Regions from separate parts of the Pseudoalteromonas obscura genome, predicted to be linked through region 1. Evidence: riboswitches for the same ligand, from Rfam matches in the RefSeq annotation. Region 1 holds a riboswitch; the other holds the start of a gene.
The links. A riboswitch is a leader RNA that binds a small molecule or an ion and turns the genes downstream of it on or off. The one in region 1 is predicted to bind cyclic di-GMP.

Region 1 (11,893 bases):
CAATTTGGTTGAAGAGTTTGTAAAAAATGGCCAGCCAGTTAAAAGATGTTTAGCGAATGACAGAAGTTATAATTCACTAGATGGCGAGGTTTTTAACTTAAGTGGCAGAGCAATGATGTTTGTTCGCAATGTGGGTCATTTGATGACAACCCCAGCGGTGCTTGACTCTGAAGGTCGAGAAATCTTTGAAGGAATACTTGATGCCATGGTGACGTCGGTAGCTGCCATGCATGATCTGAGCGGCAATAGCCCTTATCGTAATAGCAAATCTGCCAGTATAAATATTGTAAAACCCAAAATGCATGGCCCCGAGGAAGTTGCTTTTACAACTGAGTTATTTAGCGCTGTAGAGTGTGCGTTGGGGCTGCCGGAAAATACAATTAAAATGGGGATCATGGATGAAGAGCGACGTACATCTGTCAACTTAAAAGCGTGTATTGCTGCTGCTAGATCTCGCGTTGTATTCATTAATACGGGATTTTTAGATCGCACAGGAGATGAGATCCATACATCTATGCTTGCCGGAGCTGTTAGGCCAAAAGAAGCGATCAAATCTCAGCCATGGATCTCGGCCTATGAACACCAGAATGTTGAGGTTGGTTTGGAGACTGGCTTCAAAGGTAAAGCGCAAATAGGGAAAGGTATGTGGCCAAAACCAGATAATATGGCGCAAATGATGGCCTTAAAAGCAGCACATTTAGAAGCGGGGGCAAATACAGCGTGGGTTCCCTCTCCCACAGCCGCAACGCTACATGCTATCCACTACCACGAGGTTGATGTTCAGGCTCAACAGGACAAAATCTCTCGTTTTCAACAAGCGAGTTTAGAAGATTTGTTGACACCGCCTTTGTCGCATGACGGCACCTCTCTTTCCACGTCAGATATTCAAGCTGAGTTGGACAATAATATTCAGGGAATTTTGGGCTATGTTGTACGTTGGATAAACCAAGGTGTAGGTTGCTCAAAAGTGCCTGATATTTCTCATGTGGGTTTAATGGAAGACAGAGCAACATTGAGGATATCAAGTCAGCATATTGCAAACTGGTTAGAACATAAGGTGTGTGGTGAAGAACAGGTATTGGCAACATTTGCTAAAATGGCCAGTGTGGTAGATAGCCAAAACAGCAGTGACCCTCACTATATTGCAATGTGTGAACTGGGCCACCCAACAGCGGATAGTTTGGCTTATAAAGCTGCGTTGGCACTTGTTTTTGAAGGTAAGCAACAGCCTAATGGATATACAGAGCCCTTGCTACATTACTATCGGAGGCTCTATAAGCTACAGTCAAATTAACAGCTAAAGTGAGCGCTATGATTTAATCTTAGCACTCACTTGTAAACCCCCTTTCCAGTAATGTCTGCTATTCCCTATTTTTGGTAATTTGTAATTAGGTACAATTTGATACACTTTGGTATAATCCGACACGATATTTTTTTCATTTTTTCAATATATTAATTAGCAAATAACAAAGATAAGAAATTGCTATGTACTCTAATTTTAAATGGCTATCTTCTTGCCTTGCTGTGGTGAGTTTGGGCTGGTTGCCTACCGCTTACGGGACAACAGCTCCTAGCTTTTGGGATGGGTTTACCAATAAACGAGAAGCTGGTGGCTTTTTGTCATTAGGTTTTGGTGCGTCATACGGTGGTGGGCTACTTTCCAATATCGCGACTCGTCCATTGATAAATATCAATGGCAACTATTACTTCGAAAATGGGCTGTTTATTGAAGTCCCAGGCAGTGATAGTAAGTTTGAGCCTGACTGGGCTATGGGCTACAACCTATACAATACCAGTGAATGGGAATTTGATCTCATCTTCTCTTCTGCACATTCCCACATGACTTATTATGGATATTTTGAGGGCAATTATGACGATAGGGATTTGACCGGGTATATTGGTTTACGCGCAACGGGTGCACTTGGCCAATACCAAATACAATCCATTTTAGCGCCTAAAGCGGACAACAGCGAATACGATGGTGGTGCTTACGCTTCTCTTTGGGTTGCCAGATCTTGGCAAATTAAAAATTGGAACTATTACGCCTCAATCGGGTTTCAATATCGTAACAGTAATATGTTGAACTACTATTACGGCGTGCCTTATAAGTCTTCTCGGGTGGCACCATATGAGGCATCTGGTGGTGTGAATACATTACTTAAGTTCGGTTTTACTAAACCAATCAGTGAAAGCTGGGTGGTTGATGGTTCTATCGGTTTTACAGATTATGCAAGTAGTATAGATAAAAGCCCCTACTCTATTGATGCACTAAAATATGTATCTAACCGCAGTAAGCTAGGCCGCAATGTCAACATCACTCTGAGTTATGTGTTTTAGGGGGCGATGTGAACAAGTATCTTATTGGATTTTTATTTGCCCCGACGTTAACTCTTGCTGCGCCCAATAACCCCAACTTTATCGTTAAACCACAACAATGTGTTGCACTAGAGCAAGGCCAAGATTGCTTTATTGATGTTTCGGTCAATTGGCAAATAAGCGATGCAGACAATTTTTGTTTATTTGCCAATGAAAAACGGCTGCACTGCTGGCAGGGCACTAATCGAGGTCAGTGGAAAAGCGAACTGATTATGACCGATGATGTCGTTATCAGTTTGAAAAATAGCAGCGACAAGGTGATATTTAGCGACAAAGTTAAATACGCTTGGATCTATAAAAAGCGCAAAAGCAAAGCTGTTCGATGGCGAATGTTTTAAGGAATTTAGGATGAATGAGTGCAAGATTGCGTTGGTTGAGGATGATGTGGAATTGGCACAGTGGATAGCTGATTACCTCGAAGCAAAACAGTATCAGGTATCCGTATATCATGACGGGCTAGCAGGCCTCGAAGGTATAAAAAAAACACCGCCGGACTTGGTTATTTTGGATGGCATGTTACCTGGCATGGATGGATTAGATGTGTGCAAAGCGCTTCGGCAGTCAATGCAAATACCGATTTTGATGTTAACAGCCAGAGATGAGGAAGTTGACGAAATATTGGGTCTAGAGATGGGGGCCGATGACTACTTGACCAAGCCAGTAAGAGGCAGGTTGCTTGAGGCGAGAATGAGAACCCTATTGCGGCGCTCTGCTGTTTCGCAAACTGTGGCAAGTGAACGACTGGTGCTTGGTGCACTTGAAGTCGATTCTGACAATCGCCAAGTAACACTCAATGGCAACAATATCCAAGTCTCAAGTAATGAGTTTGATGTGCTTTGGGTACTGGCTAGTCGCGCTGGAAGTGTTGTGACACGACAGGATCTGGTGCAGGAATTACGCGGCTTTGAATACGATGGATTTGACCGTACTATCGACTTGCGTATATCTCGTTTGCGCAAGAAGCTGGGCGACACACAAGCACCTTACAAAATAGCGACTGTGTGGGGTAAAGGGTATCAATTAGCTAAAGATACTTGGTAAGTCGATAAATTAAAGGAACAAAAACAATATGTGGCGGTTTGTTGTTGCGCTCGTGAGTGTTTTATTGATTGCAAGTATCTTGTTAGGACAAATATTCGATAAATTATATTCGTCAGAGGATACGAGCGAGCCTTTTGTGAGCGAGCAATTATCACTCACCTTGCCGCTTTTAAAGCTAATGGCATCAGGTGAGATACCTGATTTTGACTCTGATTTCATTGAAGATGAGCATAACCAACGTAACGCCATATTGTACACGCGTGCAATGGACGAGTATCCGCTACCGGCTCTATTACAGGAGCAATTGAAAAGACAAGAGCCCGTTTATTTAGAGACGCAAGAGCACGTGATGGTTCACCTATTGACCAGTACGCATGATATATTAATTTACCAGTATGATAAACAAGTCGAAAAAGAAGATTATCGCCTGCCTTTAACGCTGTCTTTTTATCTACTTTTGGTCATTGTTATCGTCATTTTTTTAGCACCCTTTGTGAGACGTTTGATGCGATTAAGTACGGCTGCTTCCAAACTCGGAGAGGGCCAACTTGATGTCAGGTTACAGGTTGGTACGCTTTGGTACATCCGTGATATTGAATTATCGTTTAATCAAATGGCTAGTAAAATTAGTCTCTTAATGGATGATATTAAGTTGCTGGCAGGCGGGTTATCTCATGAGTTGAGGACCCCGTTAGCGCGGGTACGGATGGGGCTGGATACGCTCGTTGAAGCGCAAGATGAGCAGTTGCGAGCCAAGTATGAATCTCGGGTAAATCAGCAACTAGATGATATGGAAGGGTTACTCATACATATGCTTGATTTTGCTAGGCTGCAGCACAGCTTAGATGAAATAAAACCACACCGAGTGGATGTGACTCAGATGCTATCGAACTTAATCTCCAATACCTATCATGGATCTGTTGAACTTAACTTGCCATCGCAGAGTGTATGTATCAATGCCGATTTACGATATTTGAATATGGCTGTGTCAAACATCATTGATAATGCGATTAAATATGGGCATAGCAAGTGTACAGTCGCAGTATTGCATGAGAGTAACCATGTTGTGGTGAGTATAAGTGATGACGGTCTAGGGATTGAGGCAGAAAAAAGAGCGACTGTATTTAAGCCTTTTGTCAGACTGGATAGACAACAGTGCGCAGGCTTTGGGATCGGGTTAGCTTTTAGTGCCAAAATCATCTCTCGCTATCATGGCACTATCGCGGTAGATACTTGTCCTGAATTGGGAGGTGCACGATTTAAGCTCCGTTTTCCCATTGTATGAAGCCCATAAGCACAGGCGTAATTAATTGTAAGTAAGCAGTTTTAATATCCCAATAAGTTGTCTGAAAAAGGCCGCTGCTTTCACTCATTGCTTTTCTACGTAGGCAAGTGTCAGCAAATAAACATATATGATGTTGATGACAGTCCCTTTAAGTGGGAATAATCTATCTGTGTTAAAAGTTTAATAAATTATAATTCCTGATTGAACAACAGATTAGGATTTTAGCTCTAATTTATGTTTGACCTATTTGGAACCTTCCTATAAATTCCACCTGAATTTTATACAAACTGTAGTTACTGGCAAACTAGGTGAAAGCCTAGGACGCAAAGCTTCCGGTCTAAAGGCACTGTTTCTATATGCAGAGCACATGATAGCGGGGTTGCTTCATAGTTAGGAATACTATGAATATTCATTAGGGATGTGACTGCCAGATCTACTCAATACCACTACACAATGTAGTTATTTGAGGTTAGAGATGAAACACTTTTCCAATAAGCCCTTATTGTTAGCACTATGTGCTGCAACAAGCTGGCTACCATTTCAAAGTTATGCAAGCGATTTCTGGCATAGCTATTTAGACTCGAGGTCAACTCAGTCAGATCTAAGAGATCCACACAGCCAAGTGGCAGATGATCAGATCATTGCTAATTTCTCTTACGCTGGATATCAATTTTCGAATCAGTCAATTCCTCAAGTGAATGAACTGGGCTACCGTGTTTTTGACGTCACAGGTTTTGGTGCCGATGTCGCGCCTGGTCGTTCAGACAAACAAGCTGTGCGTGATGCAATTGCCGCCGCTGAGCAGCATATTGATCAAGGAGGTAAAGGTGCCGTCATTTATTTCCCCAACGGGACTTATGACCTCAACACTCTGTCCGACGTTGATGGTATTGATAAGTCCGATACTGCAAATGGTCGAATAAGTCGCGATAGTGCAACCATTAAAGTATCTCGCGGAAATATGGTATTACGTGGTGAGAGCAAGCAAAGTGTTTTAAAAATGGACCAGCATTTGGATTTGGTATACCCAAACAAAATGTGGACAAGTCCATACCTACTTGAAATTGGTTACAACTATTCAAATCGTGATCCTAAAGTAAAAGGTGTACGTGAAGCAGTGACCTCCCCAAGCGGCGAACGTTTTATTACCGATGTTATTTCTAGTCACCCGAGACAGTCTACGCGCTCAGTGCAGGTTCGTGATGCATCTTTACTTAAGGTTGGTCAGTGGGTTCAGTTGTCTCGTTTCGACCCTCGTCCTGAAACAATTGCAAAAGCGCTTTCCCCTTACAAGCTAGACGGCAACTGGGGCATGATCAAAAAAGGTCTTCGCTCACAGGAGTTTCATCAAATAACAGCCTTAGAAGGCAATATGGTTACGTTTGCGGCGGTGATCCACCATGATGTTTCAAGCGATGGCTACTGGGGGTTGAAAAAAGCGCCATTATTACAAAATATTGGTGTTGAAAACTTGACGATTCAAGGTAATTGGCAAGAAGCGTTCAAACACCATAAAAGCGGTGTACATGACGGCGGCTGGAGTGCTATTCGCTTCTCTAGAGTCGCCAATGCATGGTTAAGAGACGTTGAGTTCATCGACTTGAACCAAGGTGTATCTGTAGTAAATAGTGCGGCGATGACCATAAAAGACGTCGCATTTACCGGTAACCCGGGCCACATTAGTTTAGATATCAATGCCTCGACGCATGTACTTGCTCAAAATATTGATGACCAAGCTGAGCATTGGCATGCCGCTGGCTTTTCGCATAAAGCGGCTGGCAATGTAATTTCTGGCTCTACCCATTCGTCAAAACGTTTTCATAATTTGCATGCAAACATGCCCTACAGCAACCTGATAGAAAACAGCAAAGGCGGCTGGAATTATGGGTATATGGGCGGCTCAGTCGGCGCACAGCCTAACCACCTCAAGCATTTAGTATTTTGGAATGTGACCAATACAGCGCAAAATGAAGCGATTGATAAATGGGCATTTATGCGCCATGACAGCAAATATGGTCGAGTAATTATGCCCTATGTAGTCGGCCTAAAAGGTGCTGGATTCAATGGTTTTGAAAGCCAGCAAAGGTATGATGCAAGTCTTGCTGACCTGCCACAGGCCTATGTGCAACAGCAAACAGAGATTGAAAGCTTGTATGCAAGTCAGTTGCAGCAACGTCGCTGTGCGAAAAAAGTAACGGATGAAGGCCTAATTGGTGCATGGTCACTTCAAGGCAGTGTGTGTGACCTGTCTGGTCACGGCCAAGACGGCAAGGTTTTCGGTGAATATCAGGGCACGTTTAATGGTGTTGATCAGCGCGTTGAGCTTGGTGACATTGACCAATTCAGCAAGATTGAACTGGAGTTCAAATATCAAGACTTCAGCACGACCAAAACGGGTTTCATGTTATCTAAAGGCAATTACGGTACGCAAAACGCTTATTACATTCAGGTCAACAAAGAAGGCGTGATCAGTGCGCGTATTAATGGCAAAGGGGTCAATGCAGGCAATTTTGCTGATGGCAAATGGCACAAACTAGAAATGCAGTTAGATGGCAGCACTTTATCGTTGAGCATTGACGGTCAGTCAATGGGTAGCAAAAGCATTGTGCTACCAAATCAAAATGATGTGCCATTGAGCATAGGCTCTACGCCAAAGAACACATACCCGTTTAAAGGCCAAGTAAGAAACGTACGCGTATATCGTTAATTTTTAGGATGTTTATCTATCTACAAACAGGTTCTTTGTACACAAATAATCTGCGTACAAATAATCTGTGTTCAGATGATAGACATCTAATTTAGAGATTTATTGGTCAGCAAAGATAGCTGACAAGAAAGTAGTAAGGTATTTAACATGACAACAATCCCTCCCTATAAAAAATATGCACTTGTTGCATTGGCACTGGTTTTTGGTTGGTTCTCAAGCTTTATGATCAATGGTATCGAAGTGAACGAGACATCTATGTATTGCTTGAAGCTAAAAGATCAAGCGAATATGGATCTGTGCAGTAAAGAAGTACTGTAATTGAAGTTGCATGATGGTGAGTCAAAAGGGCTCACCATTTGTGCCATATGAGTTTAGCTATAATCAAATGCTTTAAAAGTGAAATCGGACGTTCAAAGATGGCTGAAAGTTAGGAAATATTCAGCTTAATAAAAGAAGCTCTCTTCATGAAACCAAAAAAGAGCCAAATACAACCTCGTTACCTAAAGTAAATTGGCAAGATATTTAATTCGAGAACGGTACTTTTCTTTCATACAGTTTTGCAATTTAACGCCCGAACCTGAGCACTCTGTTCGCAACGATTTAAGCCAAGTTCGCTGTAATGTTTTGATTTCGGGGTAGAGCTTAGAAGCTCTCACCTTTTTGTATAACAAGCCGAGTTGTCGGTCATACAGTGATAGCCCTTTACTATTACAAATTGCTTTCTCTTGTTTACTTCTCGCCAATTTACAGTCAAAACTGGCTTTGATAGGCGCTTTTGGTAAGCTTGTTAATTCCTCCCATGTTATGTCCAAGAGCTTATTTTTTTGGAAATAACTTTTTATCTCATTCCCTTTTGAGTCTTTTATATTAGTGTCGGCGCCTCTGCTTATAAGGGCCTGAATTAAAGGAATGCTGCCATTTTCTGCAGCGTATGTTAGGGCTGAGCGATTTAGAAGCTGAATTGAAGGATAGTGATCATTGGTATTAGTAACATCAGCTAAGCTTTCGCCTTGTGACAACAAGCGCATGACAGCATCATAGTCGTTAAAGTGTGCAGCCCACATTAAACTAGTTTTGTTGAACCAATTGCGTGGTATTGTGCCATCGTCTTCGTCCAAGGTGTAAGAATTGGGGGCTTCTTTGACTTTACCTACTTCGTTTTGAATATATGGATGAAGAAGGACTGTTTTTTCTAAAAAGTTGTAAATCGCTTGAGTTGCCATGCCTTTCGAGATTACTTCATCAACTTTAAATTTGTCGATGTAGTACTGTGATAGTACTAGTTTTGTGCCATCAATGTGATGACGGATAGCTTTGATCTCTCTGAAGCTCCAAGGGTCTATTTCTGCGAAACTTTCCAGTACAGCTTCGACTTTTCTGTTCTTTTCGCAGTTATTAATCTTATCGTTCGCCAAGCATTTGCCATTTTCAGCAACCTGTATCAGCCAAGGCTTATTGGTTGCTTCTTCAAATCCATCTTCAACATATTGATGTGGATTCCCCATCGTGCCATAGTACATCGGAATATGCGTGATTCCTTTTGTCATTAATGCTGAGTTGGCTGCTTTTACTAAAGCACTAAGCTGAGCTGAAGAGAATTCTGATTCTAAGCCAACTTGACAAACAACTTCAGGATTACCAGTTGTCACTTTAACTATTTGCTCATTGGTTACGGTATAGAAGTCTTTTTTAAATTTAAATACATTGGTCAGATTAGAACGGGACCTTGTTTCGAAGTTTGGAAAAATTAGCTTGGCCCCGGTTCCTTCAATCGGAATTTCTTCAGTATTGCTTGGTGTGCTTTTTAGGAGAGATGACAGTTTATTATCGTCAATCAACCAAACCCTATGGAATGGCCCGCGCCAACCGATGGTATTGGCTTGGAAAACTAGGGACTTACCTGATGAAGGCTTTATGCTACCTATTGCCGTAACATTTGTTGATACACCTCCCCACTTAAAGCTGTGATCAAAATCAGCTATAGGAAGCCACTCTAGCCACTTTACTTCTTCATGTGTGAATGGTTTTGAAAATTCAATGGGGATTACATCTGAGCCGTCCGAAGTATATGTGCTGCCGTCGCTATGTGAAGGAATTTCATCGGTATTGAATATAGGCTTCGCGCCAGCCGATAGTTTTAAGGTGTACGCCTCTTTGTAGATTTTACAGACTGGCTCTTTATTGACAGACATGGAGAGAGTGATTGCTGCATTACTAGGTGCTACGAAGAGTAATAAGAGTGCAGCTAAGAATTTTTGGCTCATTGATGTCCTTTGTTATTATTTCTTCAGGTAATTAGGGAGTATGTCTTCAATAAAAAATACCATTCAATATCAAATGAAAACACATAATTTAGGAAATTTTCGACTTTTTTATATAGTCTGCTTTGAACAAACTTAGCTAAAATGTTTAATTTAAAATGAGCGTACCTTACTCGCTCAGCACAACTTAAACAAACCTATTCCTCAAAACTATAGGTTCATGTATGAGTTGCTTTAGCGTATATTATTTATAATACGATGACGTTAATTTTCAGCCAGACTGCCATTCACTTCATATTTTTGCACTAAATACCAGTTACCTTATCAAGACCGTTACCTGCTCATAAACTCGCCTACACTTTGTTACAAGTTACTAAAAATCAATGTGCTAGATTAGGGGTACATTGATTGGTATCGAGGTAAGTGTGAAAAACAGTAGGTATTTGATAAGTTTGATTGCCCTAATAGGACTATCTGGCTGCATAGTTGCGCCCAAAAAGACAATGCACTTTGATGAGCATTGTGATTTTGTCAGAGAAAAAACAGAAATTGACGTACAGATCTTTGGCGACGATCCTGCTAATCGCAGTCCCATTGTTCCTGGAGATCTCTTTATTCCCGTTGCGGTTGCTGCGACAACTGCGGCGTTTTCATCGGCTGTTTATATTTACGACAATGCACAAGATTCTATAGCGTACAAGCAAAATTGTAAGGATACTCAGCACTCAAATAGGCATGGAGCAATTAAAACTGAACCTGAAGATACATGCAGTGGCAACGAATTGTGTGAAATAGAAAGAACGAAGTAGCTAGTCTACTGGTTTGTAAAGGGGGTTTACATATACAGAAAAAGCCGCATAAAGCGACTTTATCAGGGATAATCAAATAGGTTTTTTTGGGGTAAAGCTTAACTGGCGTTTTCGATCAGCTTGCCTTTACCTATTTCAATCTTTCTTGGTTTTAAGGCTTCCGGTACTTCTCGCTCTAGGCTGACTACCAGCAAACCATTTTCTAATTCTGCGCCAATCACTCTAACGTGGTCACCGAGCTGAAAGCTTTGTTCAAAATTGCGCTCAGCAATACCTTGGTGAATAAATTTGCGTTGAGTTTGGTCTTCTTTATTGGCTTTTTGACCTTGAATTCTTAGCGTGTTGTTCTCTGATTCTATATGCAGTTCATCTTCGCTAAAGCCGGCAACAGCCATTGTAATTTGATATTTGTCTTGGTCCAGCGCCTCGATGTTATATGGAGGGTAGCTAGTTTGTTTGCCATTATGTGCAGCTCGGTCCATCAGTGACGCTAAGTGGTCAAAGCCAATGAATGAACGGTATAGTGGAGTAAGATCTACGTTTCTCATAATAATATCCTCTTAGAGCGATAAGGTTTGTTCACCTTTCAATTGAACCGATAAACAAACGTAATAAATAATATTTTGTATTGGTTGGGACCCTGTCGGCGTCCTCACAATACTATCTATGGACGGGGCAATTTGTTTTCAAGGAAAAATCTAAAAAAAAATTAAAAACGCCGTTTTTAAGGCCTTTCAGGTAGGTTTTATCCTTTCTCCCATAAGCAAATAAACAATGTTCCCTTTGCCTATAACCAAACTTGTGGCCGACTCGGCTTGGCAAAAAGTTACGGCGGGCGTGGGACATATGTATAAGTGCTATTGCGATATGAATGCAGTTCATACACTGAACACTTTTGACGTTAAATTTTTATTTATAGTGTGTGAGATTAAAAATGGAGTGTATTTATAAGTGTAAATATCAAAATAGTATATTTGCTAAACAAACTTTGTAATGTTTGGTAATTAGGTACTATTGAAATAGAGCTAATATTAAGATTAAATTAGCAAAAATAACATGTTACCTACTAAAATGATGCTTTTTTACGAGTTGTTTTTTACTCGTTGATTACGTCATTAAAGCACAAATGTCGTTTCTGCTTATTGTGGTAATGGTAATTTTAGCTGTTTAAATATTAATTTACTGATCTTGTCTTGGAGTATTCGCTTGTTTAACCAGTGAGTTACACTAAACTTGGTGCATATGAAGTATCTAGATAGCGCATTTTTACTTTTAAACTAACAAGGTTCGGGGTTTGATTAACTTCGAAATAAAAATTATGAAAAAAAATCTGCGACTCACATTGTGTACGCTGTCTGTATTGTTTGCCTCTAATTCAGTTATTGCAGGTGATTGGTCTTCAACCATCACTGGT
Region 2 (11,893 bases), on a different contig from region 1:
TAGTTAGGTTGGCCGTTGCTCCCGCCATGTATTGCATTGTGATAGTGGCCTTGGAAGTTCAACTCAGGGATACGGAATTCCGCTTGGTGGTTACCAAACGCCAGAGATATAGAACTGGTCAAATTGCATTGCAAAGCTGCCACGGCAATATCTGCCTGTAAGCGTGCTTGTTGACTGAATGTATCAAAGGTCAAAGGGAATTCAGTATTATCTGGGGCAATACCACAAGACACACCGCCATATAGGTCATCTAAGCGGCGCTGGGTATCGGAAATTGCATCGAGATGGTCATTCATCCTTTGAACTTCATAACCTGCGAGCCTGTTTTTAATCGCATTGGCAGCCGACATGTGCGCATTCATAATAGGCGTTTTACTATTGCTGCCTTGTGAACTGCCGAACACCATTTTAAAGACGGTGAAAGGGTTCTCTTGGAATGGCAAATGATTACGGTTGTCTTTAGTTAACTGTCCTTGGCCATTGCTGTGTACACCCAAGTTAAGATAGCGAAATGGTAGGTTTGGACCTAACGCATTGCCCATTGTGACATCATAACTATCACTCCCCCAATTTTGAGCAAGCAGGATTGGCATTCGGCCATGACCTGCGTTGGAGTGTGACATATTGACCATAAAGTTACATTCGGTTTTGACCGGCTCATAGCCGGCAGACATCACGCCCAGTTGCATGCTGTCGCCGCTTCCCGTAGGGTTCCAAAGTGATGATATCGATCCACCAGGTATATAAATCGAAACCGTCTTATTTGGTAGTCCAGCACTTTGTGCATCTGCATCTCTTGCATATAGCAAACCTGATACCAATGGAGAAGTGCGGAGCAGGGCGGTAGAAATCCCTGATGCCATAAACACTTTTAATAGTCTACGGCGCGACATCATCATGTTATTTAAATGTTCATCTTTCATTTTATTAACCTTCTGTATTGTGGCCTACACTATTCATTTCTTGACCAAGCCTTGCGATAACGCACAGACTTTAATGAGCCAAATTTCTCTAACATGGCTCTTGGGCTGTTTTGCATCATGGCGTCTTTGAGTGTATCTATTTCGCACATGTAGCCTATTTGTTCTGTTTCAGATAGGCGCCTATCTTCTTCGCTAGTTGGGTCGACTGAATCGTGACCAACTCCCATAACGTAGCGGAACATTTGCTGTGGTAGGCAGCTTTGAGCGGAAGATAGATCAGCGATCACAGCACCTAATTGCTTTGTGCCATTAAATGGGATTGACTCACTGACTTCTGCGTATTTCTCAGGCGCGAAGAGGGTGCCAGACGCATCTATCGTATTACCATTATTATCAGCACTTCTCACTTTGCCCACCGCGTCAAAGTCTTCCATTCCGAATCCCATCGGGTTGATATACTTTTCGTGACAAGCTGAGCAAGGTTGGCCTTCTGTTAAGCTGTGATACTTCAGTTTGTTCGTGGTTGCAGGGTCTTGCAGCATATCGGACAGTTCAGCCAGTCTTTGCTCTCGGGCTTCAAAAGTCCCCGCTGGTGGATCGGGTTGATCCTGACACAGCATACGGCGGCGTACGCGCACTGAGCGTAATATCGGGTGTGATTCGGCAACTTCAGCCCAGCGGGACATAAATGCACCATTGGCTAATATGCCACCACGCTCTGTGGTATCTACCTTTTGCAACTCGTCACCAGTGACACCCGCTATATTGTAGTGCTCTGCCAATAACTGATTTACAAACGTGTAGTTAGCGGTATAAAGGGAGCTGAAACTTTCATCAGGCTGGGTCATGATGTATGAAAAGGTTTCACTCATCTCGGCCTTCATTGCCGGCACCAGTGCAGCAAAACCCGGGTAGAAGTTTTGATCTTTGGTTGCGACTTCTAAATTACCTGTGCCTAACCAGCTACCAACAAAGTCCCCAAGTACAGATTTGGAGCTATCAGCAAGACGGTTAGCGTGGGCAATAATATTGGCTTCATCACGTAACTCATCACGCTCAGCTGCCTGCCAAAGTTGTTGATCTGGCGTTGAACCAGTGAATGTATAAGATAAGAAGGTCGCCATTTCCCATGAAGTAAGCTCGAAAGCATCCGCATCTAGCTCTGAGTTATCGGGGTTTGGCTCACCTAGTTCGTGTCGATAGATGAATTGTGGTGAGGAGAGTAGTCCTTCCAAAGCGAGCTTCATGCCAGCTTCAACATCTCCGCTGTGGAAAAATCCAGTGGCTATCATTTTGTAATTTTGTGACTCATCTTGCGTTAATGGACGGCGGAAGATTTGAGGCGCAAGCTCGTCAACCAGACTGTTGGCACAGTCTTCATTAATCGCTGAACAGCTTAATGCGGGTGAGAAATTATTCTCAGCCACCCATTCTGATAGCTCTTCAGCCACTAATAAGTAATTACTGTAGTTGGATGGTTGCACACTGGCATGGGTATTGTTGATGAAAAAGCCGACTTGAGAATCTGGGGATAAACCATCAGACACAGTAAAGTCTACACCTAGCAAGTCCTCGACCGTATTTTGGTACTCAGTTTGCGTTAGTATCTTCAGCTGTCTTGCCCCATATGCCACAGGTGCAACGCCTACATCACAAGTCAAAGGTGCTGGCCAAAGTGTTTGTAGATACGCAGCGATATCTGCTGCACATTGCTCATCACACGCACTAGGTGTGCCATAAGGCATAGTGGTGACAATGGTATCAATCATGGTTTGTATATCTCGCTCAGTATCAAGGGCTGGGAATGAGCCCAAGCCACCAGCTTCTGAGCCGTGACAACCTGCACACCCTGATTGATATAGTTGCATGCCTCGGGCAACGGGATCAGTTTGGGTGACAACCACACGCTCGATATTACTTGGCTCTGAAGGTACTGAGTTGTTGAGAGCAATGACTTTGTAATCAAACTCGCCAGACTCAGGTAAACCGGATTCGAAAAAGTTTGAGTTAGATGCCAGCTCGGCAGCGGTTTGCCAGCGGCCATCAAGACTTTTGAAACGAACCAGATAATCGGTCTCGTTATTGCTGTTGTCGCGCCAATTCAATTGCGCTTTGCCATCGATTGATAGCACACTTGCATTGAGCTCTGTGGGAGCCGCTGGCTTTTCTGCTATTGCAACAGGTTGAAAGCTATCTTGCTCGGCAGACAAATAAGTGAGATTGAAGTAGACAGGTACAGATTCACCAATACTGGAGAGGTTAGCGACAACACGTAAAGCTTCTATACCGTAATCCATTTCAAAACTTTTACTGTCGATAATCATGGGTGAAAGCGTGCTGATATTGACCTTGCCAGTAGCAAGTTTGACAACCAACACATCAAGACTTATCTGTTGATTAACCCCATGTAAGCTCATTTCACCAGTCACATTTTGAATAACTGGCTGGCCAATTTCTAAATTACTTAACAATGCATTGTCTATTTCAGCACTGAAGTAAGCGACGGGCAGTAAATCTGTCTCAAAGAGTAAGTCTAAAATTCGACTGTTTCTGATATCCACACCAGTCGAAATGGTACTTAGATCAACGGCCAGCTTTACTTTACCATCGGCGTCGATACTGCCAGACAGCGCTGGAGAGTCATCATATTGCGTAACGAATTGATTGAGCTCTGCAACGTGATCTTTTTTTATTGATACATAGCTCAGTAAAGAGGCTGTGCCATCGAGTTGCCATAAACCCGTTTCTGTCACATCATCGGGTGGTGTTGGAGGTTCTGAGTTTGTGCAAATATCGCCACTTAAAGTCAGGGTCACCATATCGGTTAAACCATTTTTATTGGCGACAAAACCCAAGCCAAATGACTGATTGGCATGTATCGTATGGCCTTGCGACGTAATGGTACAACCTGTGTTATTGCAGTCGAAATTACCATTCCAGCTATTTTGCAGCGACACACCTTGATTCCACGTGAGCTCGAGAGACCAATCATTAAGGTTTTGATCTGACTGATTTTCAATGACGATCTCAGTTTTAAAGCCATTGTTCCAATTGTCTGGAATAGTGAAAGAGCATTGTGCTGCGTGAACAAAAGAGGCACTGGTGAGTAGGCTGACACAAGCAGCGAACTTAGCAATTTTAGGCGTGCTAAGCCAAGCATCAGTCAGGGTAAAAAAGTGTGTTAAATTATTGCGTTTCATCTTCTTTCCCTCCTATTGCTGTGCTTCAAAAATGAGATTAAAGCTCACGGGCACTGCATAACTGATCACAGACAAACTCGCCAGTGTTTTAAGCGTTTCAATGCCTGGCTCCAAGCCAAAGTTTGTTGCGTCTAATACGATTGGTGTTAGGCTTTGCACCAAAATTTTATTATTCGCAAGACGTCGAATTACAACTTCGGCGTTTACTTCTTTTACAACGCCAGTGAGGTTGAGTGTGGCTGAGATGGATTGCTTTTCAGTGCTACCAATGGGGAGTGCAACTAACGCTGCATAGTCAATGGAGAGCAGGGCTTCGGCGGTTGGGAACGACTCGGTATCGAATAAAAATTCTTTCATTCTGCCATCACGGGTATCGTTATTGGTATCAACACTGGTCAAATCAATAGATAACCTTGCTATCCCCTCAGGTGTAATACTGCCGCTGATATTGTGAAACGTGTGTGACTCAACGAGGTGCTGTTTTTTAGTCGAGACAAAATAAAGCTGGGAGCTTTGAGGGCTTAATACAAATGGCCCGCTTACAGGTGGAGCCTCAGGCTTTGATACTTGAATACTAATAGGGTCACTCACCGTGCTTATTACCCCGTCGTTGACCATCAGCGTGACAGAAAATACACCTTCTTCTTCAAAAATATAAGTAGGGTTTGGCTCGCTTGAAGTATGTCCATTGCCAAAGTCCCAGCTATAAGTAAGGGTGTCACCGTCTAAGTCTGAGGATTCACTGCTATCAAAGGCCACCGATAATGGGTATTCACCTGATGTGGTAGAGGCTGAAGCAACTGCTAATGGTGCGTGATTAATATCACCGTCTAATGAGCATAAACCGCCAAGAGAAGGAATTGCTGGAGTGTCATTTTCCTGTGCTTTTTGGGCATTGAAGCCAAAATTTAAACTCTGACCAGAGTTTATTGTGCCATTGTAGTTTTCATTAATGATTTCATAAGGGTTATTTCCACTGTGGCGACCATGCCAAACCCCTGTCAACTTGGTGTTATCTGAAAAAGCCATGAGTACTTTCCAGTTTGAAATGGCAACCGCTTCAGTATTGGTGATAGTGACTTTGCCACGAAAGCCTGAGATCCACTCTTGTTCAACTTCAAAAGTACATTGCGCCGATTCTGGCTGAGCGTCACTAATCGTGACCTGTATTGGGGCAGCAGGGTAGTCATTTGTACCATCATTGATGGTTAAGGAAACTGAATAAGATCCTGCTTGCTCAAAGATATGCTGCGGGTTAATGTCATTTGAGTCGTGCCCATCACCAAAATCCCAGCGATAACTCACATTATCTGACGGTAAATTTGTCGCTTCGCTGGTAAAGTTGATTGTTGCGGGGGCTGTGCCTTGATTTTCAGACGCTGACACTACAACCTTAACGTCATCATTTTGTGAGCTTCCCTCACAAATACCAAATAACCTTGGTGTAGTAGCGTCCTGTCCATCACTTTTTTTGACGTTAAAGCCAAACGACTTGGACGAACTTGGATTGATAGTATTATTCCAGCTCAGGTTTTTGAATTGATATGGACTGTTACCACTCAGTTGAGCTCGCCAAGCATTATTGATTGACTCACCGTGATTAAATTCCAACCCTACTTCCCAGCCATTGATGGCGGAGTCAGTATTGTTATATACGGTAATTTCGGCGGTATAGCCACTTTGCCACTCATTTTTAACCTTGAACTCGCATTGCGCAGCCAAGCCGTGTGTGGGATGTCCCAAAACCATTAAGCAGAGACCGATTTTTAAAATTCGGCGATGCTTGCTATTGTATCTATGTTGTCTCATGAAAATTCCCCGAAACATTGCCATTTGACATGTTATTCCTTGCTGCTCATCGCTGAATAAGCGAACGACCAGATCTCACAGGCGTCAATAGCTAGCGCAATAATCAGGTATAGTGAAAAACCATGGGCTGGGGGTATGACATGATATGTCATAGGCGTGAATACCGATCGGCTACGCAACGCGCATACGAGCCAAAAGTATGCACATTGTCAGCAATATAAGCGTTGGCATTCAGCAACCCCGCTATCTTAGTTTTCACCTTAGACCGGAAGCTTTGCGTCCCTTTCTTTCAAAAGGTTTGCTATTTTAAGCCTGTTAAAGCAAGTTAGCTTAAAAGCACAATAACCGCAAAGCCCCAACAGCAACTTTCACAGTATTTGCACATTTCACCTCATAATGCTCTACAAAGCCATACAAAATGCTCAGACTTTCCTTGAGAAATTTATATAAATTAACGACTTGCTTTTAAGTGGCAATATGGTGGCAGAATTTTAAATAAGGGCACTATTTTTGCTGGTATACAAATAGTGTCGGTGAATTCAGTAGTGGCAAAAGTGAATTAGAACCTTCCATAAAAAGGAGTAAAGCTGTTAATTAGCCATAATCAGCTTTGTGCATATCTCTTTATAGATATTACCTGACACATCTTCAAAATTTAGCCAATGTAGACCGCGAAAGATGGGTTTCAGGGAGGTTTATTGCAGCAGAATTTACATGGGTGAAGTTAACGTAAAATCATACGTTGATTAATGCCTTTGCTTAAAATTGAACGAATGCTAGTGAAGTGTCGATATATGTCGTGATATGATTTTTATATCGTTCCAAGTGTATGAGAAGTTAAATGAAAAAAATAATATTTGATACGGATCCTGGAATTGACGACGCGATGGCGCTACTGCTAGCACATGCTTGTCAAGATATTGAAGTGGTCGGTATTACGACCACTTTTGGCAATGCAAGTATAGAAAACACTACGCGTAATGCGCTTTATTTAAAACAAAAATTTGGTATGCATGCTGAGGTCGCTAAGGGAGTAAATACACCACTCGATCAAGTGAAAACAGAGCCTGCAACCCTTGTTCATGGTGATAATGGCTTAGGCAATATTGAATTACCTGATCAAATCAATACACCTCTATCTCCACTCATTGCACATGATTACATTGTTGAAACACTAAAAAAGCAACCGGGAGAAATTACGTTAGTTGCGGTAGGTAGACTTACAAATTTAGCGCTGGCAATTGAAAAAGCTCCTGAAATCGGCAAGTTAGTAAAAGAAGTCATCATTATGGGTGGGGCTTTTGGACATAACGGTCATACGGGTAATCTGACACCGTTTGCCGAAGCAAATGTGTACGGAGATCCGCTTGCCGCAGATATTGTTATCAATGCAGATTGGCCTGTCACCATTGTTGGGTTAGATGTTACGCAGCAAACCCAGATGTCAAATGCGTATTTAGAGAAAGTAAGGACGCACAGCGAAAAGTACGGTCAGTTTATTTATGACATTACACGTTTTTATGCAAAGTTTTACAATGATGACCTTGGTTTAGATGGATTTTATGTACATGACTCTTCAGCAATCATGTATTTGGTCTCACCTGAAATTTTTACAACAAAGCAAGGGCACATACGAGTCATAACCGAAGGGCCAGCAAAAGGACATACTTTATTTAAAGGTTCAAATAGAGTTTTTCCAATTGATGAATGGGCTACAGCACCAAAACAAACCATAGCAATCAATGTGGAGCCTCAAACATTTAATCAGCGTTACTTCGATATCATTTGTGGCAATTAAACTAGTTAGTCAGGCTGAGGAAATGTAGGTTTTGGGTGGTTCATTGAGTTTACAAAACTTGATAGAACATAAAATGCTCTAACTTAGCGTGCTAAACGCAAGGTAGATACTATTTAGCAGTGTGAGTCATAACAAGAAGGCCTTTGTATCGGTCTTCTTGTTACTGAGTTAGCCTAGCGGGTGATGTTTATCGTGAATCCGCCAGACGGGAAACTGGGATGTCCTTTGTTCCCATTAACGATAGCTATTTCGACGCGGTCAGCATAAATTCCGCGAATATCTAGGAGGCACAAACGCGTCAATTTCCTCACATAGGATACACCTTTAAATTTACATAATAGCCCCAGTGAAACTCCGGGGCTTTTTAAATTTAGTTGTAACGCGCTTTGAGATTTGTTTAATTAAAATCTGCAAAAGCTATTTACTGATCACATAGGACTTGGGCGGCTCTGCTCCTAATAAATGACGCACAAAATAATCCCAACGCTGCCTAACAAAATATGGGTTTTTATCAAGTACGTGCCCCATATTAGGGTAAATCATCAAGTCAAAGTCCTTGTTGGCTTTCATTAGAGCGTCAGCCAGTTGTAAAGTTGCTGCTGGATGCACATTGGTGTCCAACTCGCCATGAGCAATAAGTAATTTGCCTTGTAAATGTTTAGCCCAGTTTAAGTTTGATTGTCCTTCCCACTCCGGTGTTTCTGGGTAGCCCATCCACATTTCATTCCAACCAGCCTTGTCCACTCTAAAGTCATGATTACCTGATGCTGATACGCCCACTTTGAAAAAGTTTGGATACTTAAACATCGCATGCGCTGTATCGTAACCACCGGCACTAAAGCCAAAAATGCCTACTCTGTTAAGATCCAGAAAGTCAAAGCGTTTGCCAAGCTGTTTAATTGCAGTAACGTGATCATCACTGCCACCACTTAAATTTTTAAAAGAGTATTCATGGAACTCACGGCCGCGCTTGTTAGTGCCTCGGCCATCCATTTTTATGACTACAAACCCAAGTTCAGCGAGTGCATTCGCTTGGCTGCGATAGGTTACAAATGATTTAGGCGTAAAAAAGTTGTGTGGTCCAGTATATATGTCATCAATTACCGGGTACTTTTTATTGGGATCAAAGTTCGAGGGTAAATACATCAAGCCATATAAAGGCGTTTTACCATCACCTGCAAGGACTGAAAATGGCTTAGGTGGTTGCCATCCCAACGCGAATAGCGCGCTAGTATCGGCTTTTTGTAATGTTCGAATAACTTTACCATTTTGGGTGCTACGTAATATTGAAATAGGGGCTTGTGTGGTGGTCGAATAGGTATCTATAAAGTACTTAAAGTCAGGCGATATTCGAGTGTCATGCTCGGCAACTTCAGGAGTCAGTAATGTTAAGTTGCGGCCATCTAGGTCCACCCTGTAAAGATGACGAAGGTAAGGGTCTCTATCTGTTTCTCTGCCAGACGCCTCAAAGTAGACTTGCTGCTTTTTGGTATCTACACCACGTATTACGCGAACCGTCATATTCCCTTTGGTAATCGCATTTTTCAGCTTGCCATCAACAGAGTTGTACAGATATAAATGTTGATAGCCATCTCTTTGTGAGCTCCAAATAAAAGCGTTTAGCTCTGGTAGTGCCCAATATTGCTGTACCCAAGGATCGACGTATTTATCATCGCGCTCTTCAACCAGCACACGCACTTTGGCTGTTTTAGGGTTAACTTCACGCATGAAGTACTGACGGTTTCCTCTAAATCGGTTGTGGTAGACAAACTTACCGTCTTCTTGCCACCACCCCCATAAGGCTGCACCATAGTAGGTTTGCATGACAGGGGGAGCCTTTAAGCGTGTAACCGTTTTGTCTTCAGCATTGATCAGCATCAAGTGCGCGGAGGGTAGCTGCTCTTCGGCCGCTGATGGGTAATAGAACTCAGTGGTTTCTGGCCGTTTTCCTCGTTGGTGAGATGCCCGAACGAGTGCATATTTACCTGTGTTACGGCGGTCAAGCTGATAGGTCATTACATATTGGCTATCTTCGGACCAATTGGCATAAACTTGTTTAGGTTGATATGGCTTATCATCGCGAAGGTCATTTGCAGGGTTTGGGTGCATAAGCCCATAGGGAAAGCCTTCGGTTCCATCAGTCGTCAGCTGTGTTTTTGATCCAGTTTTTAGACTCGTCAACACTAGGTTATATTGTTCAACGGTCAGTTTCCATTGGCCATCGGGGGATGTTCCTGGCTCTTTCGCTAAGCTGGCATTTTTATTTGGTGAGCAGATATATAGTTTGATATCACACTGAAATTTTTTGTCGTGGATAGTAAAGCTAATTAATGGCAGTTCTACGTTCAAAGATTCCAATGAGAGTGGGTCTTTCTCTGCATTTTCAACCCCGGAGTGAAGCAAAGCACTTGCTAGTTTTTTATGATCAAATAACGGTTTTTGTAGGTTATTTAGCGGGTCGACATAGATATATTTGTATCCTTGGTGATCTTGCTGTTTAAACCAAAAAGCATTTCCCTCTCCAATCCAGTTGGGGGCTAGCTTAGTATTCTTTACCAATGGTATTAAATTTTGCGGTAAAAACTGTTCCGCTCTTTGATAATCAGAGTCTCGTATACTTAACTTTTCTATCGGCTCTATATTAGTAGAGTTCAAGTTGCTTTGACATGCAGCTAACAGGCTGACAGCTGCCATTAAAGCTACACTTTTGCTTTGTGACATTGACCATACTCCTTACTTTTTATATCAATTTATCTGCACTCCAAATGTTCAGTATTTATTATATTTAAAAGACTCAACGTAGCCTTTGGCAGTAAGAACATTGACGTTTGTGGTACAAGCTAACTATATCGCAATGCATAATTGTATACAATATTCAATTATGCAAGTCTGGAAAGGTAAGAGAGCTTGTATGCATGACATTGAGTAGGGCGCGTAAAATAGCACCTCTTCAAATTTAGGTTTGTCTACGACGACGTTACCCTATTTATCCTTAAACAAAATCTAGGAATTCATCCAAAATAGATAGGAGCGGTCAGTTCTGGTACTATGGCGTCTTTTTTTCAGATCTAGCCTTACAGGCTCTAACAATGTTGATTGAGATATTTAGAAATCACCTCTCGTTGTTTACAGGAGGTTAGTGTGTTGATAACACAAAGTTTAGCTAGTAAGTTGCTAAAATTAATTAATAAATCAGCTTAATTTTTTACTACAGAGTATTTAAGGTGGGCAAAAATATCAGGTTTTGTGCGTGTTTTTGTAAGTTTTTCCTACTATTTTGAGCTTTTCAATGTGGTTATATGCGAGTTCTTATGAAGAAATTATTTATTGCTTTTTCAATGTTATTTTCAATTTCAATTAGTGCAAATGAAATTGTAGAGGAAATCCTTCAATTAGAGGGCGGGGAAGCTGAGTATAAAAAAGTCATTGAGCAAAATTCATTTATGATGAGAAGCTTCGATTTTGGAACATTTGATGCAGATGGACATTATCAGCTTCAAGATCTAGAAACTGAGTTTAAAAATAAACAAGAAAAATTAAAAGAGAAGTACCTGTCTTGGGATGTTTATAAGGCTAACATTATTAACGCATATGAAAATACATACACAGAACAAGAGTTATTGGGGTTAAGGGACTTTCTAAGAAGCCCAATCGGAAAGAGTATTTTAGAAAAAAGACATCAATTATTTCTACTGTCAGGTCAATCGAATCAACGTAATGTTGAAAAGTATATAAATGAAAACAAAAAGCTTTGGGACGAGTTTGGTAAAAGGCTAGACCAGTTGATTGAATAAATCACACAACAAAGCCGTAAACTTGTCCAAATTCCAGCTTGATATGCCTGTTCACTTGTTGTTTCTTTTTATAACTAGGGAAAATGTATTTCGCGAAGTTAATCAAAACTGATGCAAAATGCTGCATGTTTTTGACAATGAGGTTTTACAGTAATACTTTAAGGGATTACATCAATAGCATCTCGGTCCAGGCCGTTACATAACACGCTGTTGCAGATGAAAAAAGCATAGTTGGCTGCGACTATAGGCAACTATTTTCACCCGCTTACGGCGAGCTTATATGTCATAAAGAGGTTGATCCAATTGACGATTGAAAAAAAAGAAATACCTGCGGAACTTAAAGGCTGGAATTGGGGAGCGTTTTTCTTG

Region 2: another riboswitch for cyclic di-GMP. It lies ahead of QNM18_RS17530 (cellulose binding domain-containing protein); the one in region 1 lies ahead of QNM18_RS16885 (DUF4955 domain-containing protein).

What each region holds. Positions count from the first base shown of each region.
Region 1 is NZ_JASJUT010000007.1:220,520-232,412, forward strand. Features, by position in the region: gene QNM18_RS16860 (malate synthase G) at 1-1,294, shown strand, start outside; gene QNM18_RS16865 (MipA/OmpV family protein) at 1,486-2,337, shown strand; gene QNM18_RS16870 (DUF3019 domain-containing protein) at 2,346-2,714, shown strand; gene QNM18_RS16875 (response regulator) at 2,725-3,417, shown strand; gene QNM18_RS16880 (ATP-binding protein) at 3,554-4,702, shown strand; cyclic di-GMP riboswitch class I at 4,991-5,089, shown strand; gene QNM18_RS16885 (DUF4955 domain-containing protein) at 5,178-7,409, shown strand; gene QNM18_RS16890 (hypothetical protein) at 7,557-7,727, shown strand; gene QNM18_RS16895 (ankyrin repeat domain-containing protein) at 7,910-9,673, opposite strand; gene QNM18_RS16900 (hypothetical protein) at 10,096-10,479, shown strand; gene QNM18_RS16905 (Hsp20 family protein) at 10,578-11,027, opposite strand; gene QNM18_RS16910 (TorF family putative porin) at 11,798-11,893, shown strand, end outside.
Region 2 is NZ_JASJUT010000008.1:72,050-83,942, reverse strand. Features, by position in the region: gene QNM18_RS17540 (DUF1552 domain-containing protein) at 1-923, opposite strand, end outside; gene QNM18_RS17535 (DUF1592 domain-containing protein) at 953-4,123, opposite strand; gene QNM18_RS17530 (cellulose binding domain-containing protein) at 4,136-5,932, opposite strand; cyclic di-GMP riboswitch class I at 6,163-6,245, opposite strand; gene QNM18_RS17525 (nucleoside hydrolase) at 6,774-7,730, shown strand; gene QNM18_RS17520 (S9 family peptidase) at 8,148-10,451, opposite strand; gene QNM18_RS17515 (DUF2059 domain-containing protein) at 11,042-11,524, shown strand; gene QNM18_RS17510 (cytochrome c oxidase assembly factor Coa1 family protein) at 11,828-11,893, shown strand, end outside.